Regions from separate parts of the Rothia sp. HC945 genome, predicted to be linked through region 1. Evidence: riboswitches for the same ligand, from Rfam matches in the RefSeq annotation. Region 1 holds a riboswitch; the other holds the start of a gene.

Region 1 (4,669 bases):
CTGGGTGAACCCGCCCTCCGGGAAATCATGGGATTTGGTGAATTCCCGGTAGAAGAGCCCAGAGAGGACCCCCACCACCATGTAGATGAATGCAGCGTTGAACAGCTTTTTCATAATGCTCCTATAGGCGTCGTGTCGGCAGGTGAACCGACTCGGTATTGAGTCCGAAAAACCAGGTTCTTCAATTTCACCAAGCCAGCGCCTGTTCGACATCGCCGGAAAGAGTGAGTTCGGATCAACCATTCGGATGATGCACTCGCTTCGTCCAACCCGGCGGGAGCTCGATCGACCTCGTGGTCTGCAGGTTCGCGGGTTCGTCTCCGACCGACCCGCCGGGCGTCATGCGTGCATGAGGGTCTCCACAGGGTCCGTCTTCCCGGCTTTCCACGCGGGGTAGGCGCCCGCCAGCAAACCCACGGCCAGGCCCGCGACGACGCCGCCGAGCACCGTGTCCATCCGGAGGATGGGTCGCCAGTGGTTCACGAGGCTGATGGTCGCGACCGCGTCCAGGGCAAGGGCCGTGCCGAGGATCGTGCCGACGGCGCTCGTGAGCACGGCTTCGGCGGAGAACTGTGCCGCGATGCCCAGGGGTCGCGCCCCCACGGCGAGCCTCAACCCGATCTCCCGGCGTCGCTCCAGGACGGCGACCAGGAAGGTGTTCATGATGCCGATGGTCCCGATCAGCAGGGTCACACCGGAAAGAATCATCAGCAGAGAGCGTTGCTCCTGGTCAACGGCTTGTCTCAGAGTTTTGGGTTCGGGTGGAACGCTCGCGGAGAACAGTCCCGGCTTACGCGGGCTCCGCGCCGTCGGTGCCTCCCCCTCCAGCCAGATGCCCCCGGAGGGTCGCGGCGTCGTAGTCCGTGCGGAATCGGCCGCGTTTCTGGAGTTCCGGAATCACCTGGTCCACGAAGTCCTCGATGCCGCCCGGCAGGGTCGGGGGCATCAGGTTGAACCCGTCCGCTCCCCCGTGGTCCATCCAGTGCTCGATCTGATCGGCAATGGTCTCCGGGGTCCCGACCATGGTGCAGTGTCCGCCACCGGCCGCGAGTCGCCCCAGGAGCTCGCGCACCGTGGGGCGCTCGGCTTCGATAATGCGCAGAATCGTCGCGTATCGCCCTTTGGGCCCGGTGAACTGCTCGAGCGGTTCGAGTCCCGGGACCGGCGCATCGAGCTCCCAGTCGCTGCAGTCGCGCTGCACGAATTTCCCCAGCTGGCGCAGGGAGGCCTCGACGGGCAGGAGCTCGTCCAGCTCCCTTCGCTTCCGTTCGGCTTCCTCGACGGTCGAGCCCACGTAGGTCACGAGCCCGGGCATCACGACGACGTCGTCCGGGTTCCGTCCCGCGGCCGCGGCCCGACGACGAATGTCCGTGCGGTATTCCTCGCCCTGTTCGAGGTCGTAGGCGACGGCGTAGATACCTTCCGCCCGGCGCGATGCGAGGCTTCGTCCCGGTCCGGAGGCGCCGGCCTGGAACAGCACGGGACGCCCCTGCGGCGGTTCGGGCACGTTGAGCGGACCGGCGACCGAGAAGTGTTCACCCTCGTGGTCCACGCCGTGGATCATGGTCGAGTCGGCGTACCGCCCCTCGCGATCGGCGAGGATCGAGGCGCGGGGCCACGAATCCCACAGGGCCTGAACCGCGTCGACGAACTCTTCAGCCCGGCGATAGCATTCCTCGTGCCCCGGCAGGGTTGTCCCACCGTGGTTGCGCGCCTCGGCGTCGAACATGGACGTCACAACGTTCCAACCGATCCTCCCGCCGCTGATGTGGTCGAGGCTCGCGAGGATCCGGGCCGCATGGAAGGGAGTCCAGAATGAGCTGGACACCGTGCTGACCAGGCCGATCTTCGACGTCGCCCGCGCCATCGCGGAAAGGCACGTGAGCGGCTCCAGGAACCACGCGGGAGAGTCTTCGAGTCCGCCGGGGCTCAACGACTGGCCATCGGCGAAGAACACCGCGTCAAGCTTGCCGCGTTCGGCAGTGCGGGCGAGTTCCTCGTAATAGGCGATGTCCCCGAGCCTGTCGACCGAGGAGTCCGGGGCCCGCCAGGCCGCATTGTGATGCCCGCACCCGTAGATGAACAGATTGATGTGTGCTTGCTTTTTCCGGTCGCTCATCCTTTGACCAGCCCTCCGTCGACGATCAGGTTCTGACCGGTGACCGCACGCGCCCATGGGGAGGCGAAGAAGAGGACGGCGTCGGCCAGTTCGTCCGGGGAGGTGACGGAACGCAGGGGCGTGCCCTCGGCGATCGCGTCGAAGACTTCGGCCGGCGTCGCCGAACTCGCGTCGGTCTCCCGCAACAGACCACCCGAGACCATATTGACCGTAATGCCCTCCGGCCCCAGGTCATGCGAGAAGGTCCTGGTCAGGGACAACAGTGCGGCCTTGGCCGCCGTGTAGTCGTGGTACGGGACCACGGGGTTCTGAAAAAGGTTCGTACCGATGTTCACGATGCGCCCGAATCCCCGTTCGGCCATCCCGGGCCGGAGCGCCTGGATCATCGCGAGCGGCCCATGGAGGGAACCGTCGAGTTGCGTCCGGAATTCCTCGGGGGAGATATCGGCGGCCTTCGACCGCGCCTCGCCGTTGAAGCTGAAATCCACCAGGGCGTTATTCACCAGCGTAGTCGGGGCGGAATCGAAGAATTCCGAGGACGACGCCGCAAATTCCTGGATGCTCTCCCGGTCGCGAATGTCGAGGTTCGCGCACCGGGCCCGGTCGGGGTAGTCATCGACGATGCGCTGGGCATCGTCCTTGCTGCGGTGATACCCGATCACCACCCGGGCGCCTTCTCTGAGGAACGCTCGGCTGATGCTCGCCCCCAGGCCCCGCGCGCCGCCGGTGACGACGACGATGTGCTCGTTCAGGGGAATCGCGGTGCGTGTTTCTGTCATGGTCTCTGCCTCTCTGCCGAGGCGAAGGCACCCCATAGAGCGAGCCTCCCTCGACGAGAGCGGAGGTGCGCGGGTACGCGAGCGCTCTGCGGACATTCCCTTCGCCAGTGCTAACTGCATCAGGTTCGACGGGTTTCATCTCAGCCTCCCTCGGAGGCACCCCGTGTCGCGCGTCTCATCGTAGCACCGCTCATCGAACAGGCGCTGGCCCACCATGGCGTCTCCTTCTCGAATGCCCGGCGGTACCGCGAAGAGGGCAGAGGCCTGGTGCTGGAGGTACTCCGTGAGGGCATCCTTCTCGGTCATCTTCTTCAGTACCGGGTAGAAACCCGTCCGCGGATCGCGCACGAACGCAACGAAGAACATCCCAGCGTCCAGACGGCCCAGCGAGTCGTTGCCGTCGGTGTAGTTGTAACTGCGGCGGAGCATCCGGACGCCCTGGTTATTGTCGGCGCCGACCACCGCCACATGCGAGTCAGCAGGGATCGCGGTGCCACCGTCTCGACCCGGGGCGGCGAAGTCTGGTCGAGCGAATTCGTCCGAATCCTGTGGATCGGAAACCGACAAGGGCGCACCGTGATATTTGTCCCGACCGATCACCTCTTGCTGTTCGGAGAGTCGGACACGATCCCAAACCTCCAGGTGCATGTGGATCTTGCGCGCGACGACGTAGGTCCCGCCGTTCAGCCAGGAGGCCGCGGCGTCGTCCTCCGGCTGGACCCACACGTGGCGGCGCAGGAGCTCGGCGTCGTCCTCCGCCTTGAGGTTCGCGGTTCCGTCCTTGAAGCCGAGCAGATTTCGCGGGGTCCGCTGCTCTTTCGACGTCGATGAGCTGCGCCCGTATCCGATCTGACCCCACTTGAGCGTCGCGGACCCGAAGGCGATGCGGGTCAGGTTTCGGACCGCGTGCACGCAGACCTGGGGGTCGTTCGAGCAGGTCTGGATCAGGATGTCCCCGTCGCTGGCCGCCGCCCGCAGTGCCTCATTCGCGAATTTGGGGACACCGTCGGCCAGGACCCGCGGCATTCTGTCTTTGAGGCCGAAACGGTCACCGCCGTGCTCGTCCACGAACAGGGAACGCCCGAACCCGAAGGTGATGGTCAACCCGCTCGGCGGATACCCCCACACCTCGCCGGTGTCCGTCGGCGGCAGCTCGACGGTGTTCTCTGCACCTCCCACCGGTTCGCCCGCAACCATCTTCTCCGCCGCGGAAGTCCACGCGGTAAGCAGTCGCTGGAGCCCGTCCCGATTCCGGGTGGTGACCGTGTAGGCGACCGTATACATGGTGTCCTGGGCGGGCGTCAGGATTCCTTGTTGGACCTCCCCGCGGAAACGGTACCGAAGTTCGTCCGGGCCGGATGCCGCAGCGGCGTCGATCCCCCTCCGGTGCCCCAGGACCTCACCGCCGAAGCCCGAGACCCCCATGAGACCCGCGACGCCGGCCGCGCCGACCAGCCTGCGCCGGGAGAACCCCCGATTCCGCCCGCTGGTCGGCACGGCCTCACCCCCTGCCGGGTCCTTGATATCGTTCCCGGCATGCTCGTGTGCTGACATCGTCGCGGTCGCCCCTAGTGGAGGACCGTTCCGGCGATCTTGGACAGCGGCTCGCTCAGACCGTTGACGGCATCGGAGAACTTCCGCTGCGTCTCGGTGTAGGCGGAGGCGTCCGGCGTTTCCCCGGCGTCTTTCTGGACCGCGGCGACCAGAGAGTAGTCCCGGAAGGTTTCTGTGCCGTCGTCGGTCCTCCCCGAGACCTGTTCCTCGATCCGGG
Region 2 (4,669 bases), 420 kb from region 1:
CGTCGAGAACCAGAATCCGTGGCCTGGCGGCGAGAGCCGTTCCGACCGAGAGGCGACGTTTCTCACCCCCGGAGAGCGTGAAGGGATTCGCGTCCCTCACATGCTCCAGGCCGAGACGTTCCAGGAGCTCCTGTGCGCGCACTTCCGGGTCTTCGCCGTCGTGCGGCGGCCCGTTCCTGGACAGCCGACGTCCGGCGCCGTCTGCGAGCCGCGCCCCCAGCGCCAGTTCTTCCCCGACCGTGGCCCTCACGAATTGGTGCTCGGGTTCTTGGAAAACCGTGCCGATACGGGCAATCAGCTGTCCGGAGGTCCACGCCCAAGGGTCCCATGATGGGGACCGATCTACTCCGGTGGGATCACGGAGGTACCTCAGTTCCTCCGACGCGGCGACATATCCCGCCGCCGGCGGAATCAGACCCGCGAGGGTCAGGGCGAGCGTGGATTTTCCGGCACCGTTCGGCCCAGTCACTGCCAGGTGCTGGCCTCGATGCACCCGAAGACCGATGTTCTCCGATGCTCGGAGGGCATCCCTCGCGGCCGGAATCGGCGTGGCCGGAGATTTCCTGACCGCACGACGTCGACCCCTGCTCCACGACCGGGAAGGCTGCTGTCTGGTCACCGCGAGACCGCATGCCTGGAGAAGCGGCCCCTCCCGATCCACGGGAATATTGCCGCCCGTGGAAGCCATGGGCCGTCGCGGAACATGGTCAGGGACCCAAACGCCGGCGTCGAGCAATTCTTCGCGCGCTCTTCCGAGAACTTCGGAGGGAGCGCCGTCGTGGCTGATCCCGCCATTCGGTGACAGGACGATGATCCGGTCGACGAGGTCCGCCCACACGGCAACGCGGTGTTCGACGACCACCAGGGTCGATCCGTATTCCTGTGCGGCCGTGATCACGGCGTCCCGGACCTCGACGACGCCGTCCGGATCGAGGTTCGCCGTCGGCTCATCGAGCAGAAGGAGACCGGGTTCCATCGCGAGGATCCCGGCCAGCCCAAGACGTTGTTTCTGTCCGCCGGACAGCGCCGACGTGGGATGCTCCCACGGAAGATCGAGTCCGACCGATTGCAAGGCGCGCCGGCATCTCCCGACGATCTCGTCCCGTGGCACCCCGAGGTTCTCCGGCCCGAACGCGAGGTCATCGCCGACCCGAGACAAAACGATCGAGGATTCCGGGTCCTGCTGCATCAGACCGACCGATGCCCTCGCGTCCCGGGGGTCCATGCCGTTGACGGTCACCCTCCCGAGGGCGGCTTCGCCGTCGTCGTCGTCGAGCACCCCGGCCAGGGCATGGAGAAGGGTCGATTTGCCCGCGCCGGACGGGCCGAGCAGGAGAACCTTCTCTCCGGACGCGATATCCAGGTCCACGCCGTTGAACGCGGGCTCATCCCGTCCCGCATGGTGCCATCCGAAGCCTCGGGCACTGATGGACGCACCGCCGGCGCTCACGCACGCCGCCGCATCTGCCGGGCATCGCGACCTGCCGCGACCGATCCGAGGACACCGGTCGAGATCAGGGCGCGCATCAGGGCCCACGAGAGGAAACCGGCGATGAGGAGCCCGGAGACCACGGCGCACATCACGTAGACGACCTGGTACTGGGGTTCCCAGAATGCGTAGTACATGACGACTTCGCTGACTCCCATGAACAGACCCGAGACGGCGCCGGACAGGAGCGCCGTGGGCAGTCCGAAGCGACGGTACAGCAACGCGGCGAACACGATTTCGGCGCCAATGCCCTGAATCGCGCCCGAGAGCAGGACCCCGGCGCTGTAATGCGTGCCGAGGAGGGCCTCAATCACCGCAGCGACCATTTCGCAGTAGATCGCAGCGCCCGGTTTCCTGATCACGAGTCCACCGATGACGCCGGCGAGGAGCCAACCACCGCCGATCAAGCCTGACAAGGGCGGAAACCCGACGGTCGCAGTCTGCGTCGCCGGTGAGACGGCATTGGACCAGATCCAGAAGATGACGCCGCAAACCACCGCCAAAACGGATGCGATGACGATGTCGATCACGCGCCACGATGCTCGCCGTCGGTGTGATGCCGCCCCGGTTCCTGCGGGTCCCCGGTCCAGAGATTCGGATGAGGGTGTGGTGTTCATTGGTCTTCCTCCTGCACAGATCAGGAGGGGAGGTCGCACGCCGTTCTTCTTTCGGGTACGCCCGAGATCTCGACTCCCTACGTCGGTGCTAACCGCATCAGGTCGAGGGTCTGCTTTCGCACTCTCAGCCTCGTTCGAGGCTCCCCTGTCGTTCGTGAACGCCGCCCAGTCTATCCGATCATTTCACTTCGGGTGAATCTCCAGCCCGTTGCGGACAAAGGCAAACCAGTGCGATTAGGCTGTAAGAAGCTGTACGTGACCGGCCGCACCGCCGGTGCGAATGAAGAGGAGAGATGCATGAGCAACCCCGCAATCAAGATCGGTTCCACGGTGGCTTCCTTGGCGGGAGTCTTTGCCGCCAACAAGGTCATGACTCTCGGGTGGAAGAAGGTCACGGGCAATGAACCGCCGTCGAACAACCCTGATCCCGAGGAGAGCGTGCGGGACATCGTCATCTGGACCGCGATCAGCGGTGTCGTGGCGACTCTGATCAAACTCGGTGTTACTCGCCTGGCCAACAGGATGGAACACAAGGAAGAGATCGAGACGGGCGGTCAGGCCGAGGTCTAGCTCCACGGAGGTTGCCTGCGTGCGCGGGCGATGAGCCGATACGGTGCCGAGAGTCGTTCTGCGGCGGGACGTGGTTCCCGCTGCGAACGACAATCGGCACCGTCGTCTTTAACAGCCACTATGGGTGCCGCACGAAGCGACGGCCGGCGAGGCCCGGCCGCGTCACCGGTCGTGGCCGTCCGATCCTTTGGCCGGCCGTTCCTGTCCGTCCTCCTCGAGGCCGGCGGCTTCGGCGTCGATGTCCTTGGGTTCGTCCGTCGCCTGCACAGGCGCCTCTTCCTGTTCCTCCTCGCGGTTCATTTGCTCCACGAGGTCAGCCAGTTCGTTGACGGTCAGGGCCGAGGCGGTGAAGTGCCGGTTGCGGAAACCGGACCGGCCGACCATGTGCGAGGAAACGGGAACGGCCAGAATCTGGAGGGTCCAGGCGAGAATGAGCGCCGGGACCAGTGCCCAGGACCGCGAAGCGATGCCGAGCGCCACCAGGAGCAGGAACAAGCCGAAGACCTGAGGCTTCGCGCCGGGGTGGAGACGCGAGAGCACGTCCGGGAACCGTACGATGCCGACGGCGGCGCCCAGCGACATCAGGCACCCGCCGATGAGGCAAATACCGGTCACCGTATCGAGTACGAGGTCCATCTACCGATCACCCCGCCGTGCCGTCGGCCTCGATCCGACGGTCTTGCCGGATTTGCGGGAGCGTCCGTGCCCGTACGGACGCTCGGGCGAGGTGGTCGCCGCCGAGGACTCGGTCTTTTCGAGTTGGTCCTTGCGTTCGCGCTTGTTGTTGGCAAAGCGTGCGACCGTCACGGAACCCAGGAAACCGACGAGCGAGATCACGATCAGCATGGTGACGTTCTCGTAACTGTCCCTGTACACCATGTCCACGACGAGTCCGGCCCCGACGATCGCCAGCAGTACATCGGAGGCGATCACTCGATCCAGCAGAGACGGCCCCTTGGCCAAGCGGACAATGGTTCCGATGGCGGCCAGAACGAGCACCACACCGCAGACGACCATGACGATATTCACGATGTTCCCTCCCCCAGGTGACCGGATTTCAGGGCGCGATGGCTTTCTTTGGTCCCCATCACGCGAATCACCAGGTCCTCGATCTTCCGCACACCGTCCTGGAACTTGCGGACTTCCGCTTCGTCGTTGACGTCGATGACGTGGAAGTAGATGGTCGCGGTTCTCCGGTCCACCTCGACCACCAAGGATCCTGGGATCAGGGAGACGATGTGACCGACCACGGTGATAAGCAGGTCGCTGTTGATACGGAGTCGCACCGACACCACGGCCGAACGTGGGGCACCTTGGGGCCTGACGGTGAACCAGAGGATCTCGAAACTCGCGTGGGCGATCCACCACACGAATTTCGTCATCAGCACGGCCGCCCAGAACACGTTGAACCTACCGGACAGCTGCACCGGGGGCAGATAGAAGATGCGTACGATCACCAACGCGATGATCAGTCCGAAGACCAGGTTCCCGATCGAGAAGTCCTGCCACAGAGCGCCCCACACCAGGACCAACCAAATGATCAGCGGCAACTCGGTGCGCAAAGTGTTCTTGGGCCGGACGCGCGGGGCCCGGTGCGCCGAAGGACTCATGTCAGTGGCTCCCTTCCGCAGAGGCTCCGTGGTCCGAGCCGAGAACGGCATCGATGTAGACCTGCGGGTTGCTCAGGTTCTCAGAGGCCTGATCGGACAGGTCGAACAGGGGTCCCGCGAAGACCGTGATGGCGACGCCGACCACCACCAGGCCGATGGTCGAAGCCATCATCGGTCGGGGCAGGAGAGTGACGTCCTTGCCCTTGTAGCGCCTCGATTCGACGTCGAGTCCGCCCGAAGTCCTGACGCCGTACTTGCCGTCCTGGTCCTTGGCCAACAGGATCGGATCCGGGAATTCGGCGTCCTCCGGTTTGCGCCAGAATGCGCGGTTCCAGATTCGCGTGAGGGTCAACAGGGTCAGCAAGGACACGAAGACTCCGACA

Evidence for each region. A riboswitch is a leader RNA that binds a small molecule or an ion and turns the genes downstream of it on or off. The one in region 1 is predicted to bind thiamine pyrophosphate.
Region 2: another riboswitch for thiamine pyrophosphate. It lies ahead of AB0Y14_RS05330 (ECF transporter S component); the one in region 1 lies ahead of AB0Y14_RS07235 (3-oxoacyl-ACP reductase).

What each region holds. Positions count from the first base shown of each region.
Region 1 covers NZ_JBFCSN010000001.1:1,634,903-1,639,571, forward strand. Annotated here, with positions in the region: gene AB0Y14_RS07220 (DUF2871 domain-containing protein) at 1-114, opposite strand, end outside; gene AB0Y14_RS07225 (ABC transporter permease) at 340-708, opposite strand; gene AB0Y14_RS07230 (LLM class flavin-dependent oxidoreductase) at 791-2,119, opposite strand; gene AB0Y14_RS07235 (3-oxoacyl-ACP reductase) at 2,116-2,898, opposite strand; TPP riboswitch at 2,977-3,072, opposite strand; gene efeB (iron uptake transporter deferrochelatase/peroxidase subunit) at 3,034-4,452, opposite strand; gene efeO (iron uptake system protein EfeO) at 4,467-4,669, opposite strand, start outside.
Region 2 covers NZ_JBFCSN010000001.1:1,209,926-1,214,594, forward strand. Annotated here, with positions in the region: gene AB0Y14_RS05325 (ABC transporter ATP-binding protein) at 1-1,450, opposite strand, end outside; gene AB0Y14_RS05330 (ECF transporter S component) at 1,447-2,106, opposite strand; TPP riboswitch at 2,164-2,263, opposite strand; gene AB0Y14_RS05335 (DUF4235 domain-containing protein) at 2,404-2,676, shown strand; gene AB0Y14_RS05340 (cation:proton antiporter) at 2,839-3,312, opposite strand; gene AB0Y14_RS05345 (monovalent cation/H+ antiporter complex subunit F) at 3,313-3,705, opposite strand; gene AB0Y14_RS05350 (Na+/H+ antiporter subunit E) at 3,702-4,286, opposite strand; gene AB0Y14_RS05355 (Na+/H+ antiporter subunit D) at 4,288-4,669, opposite strand, start outside.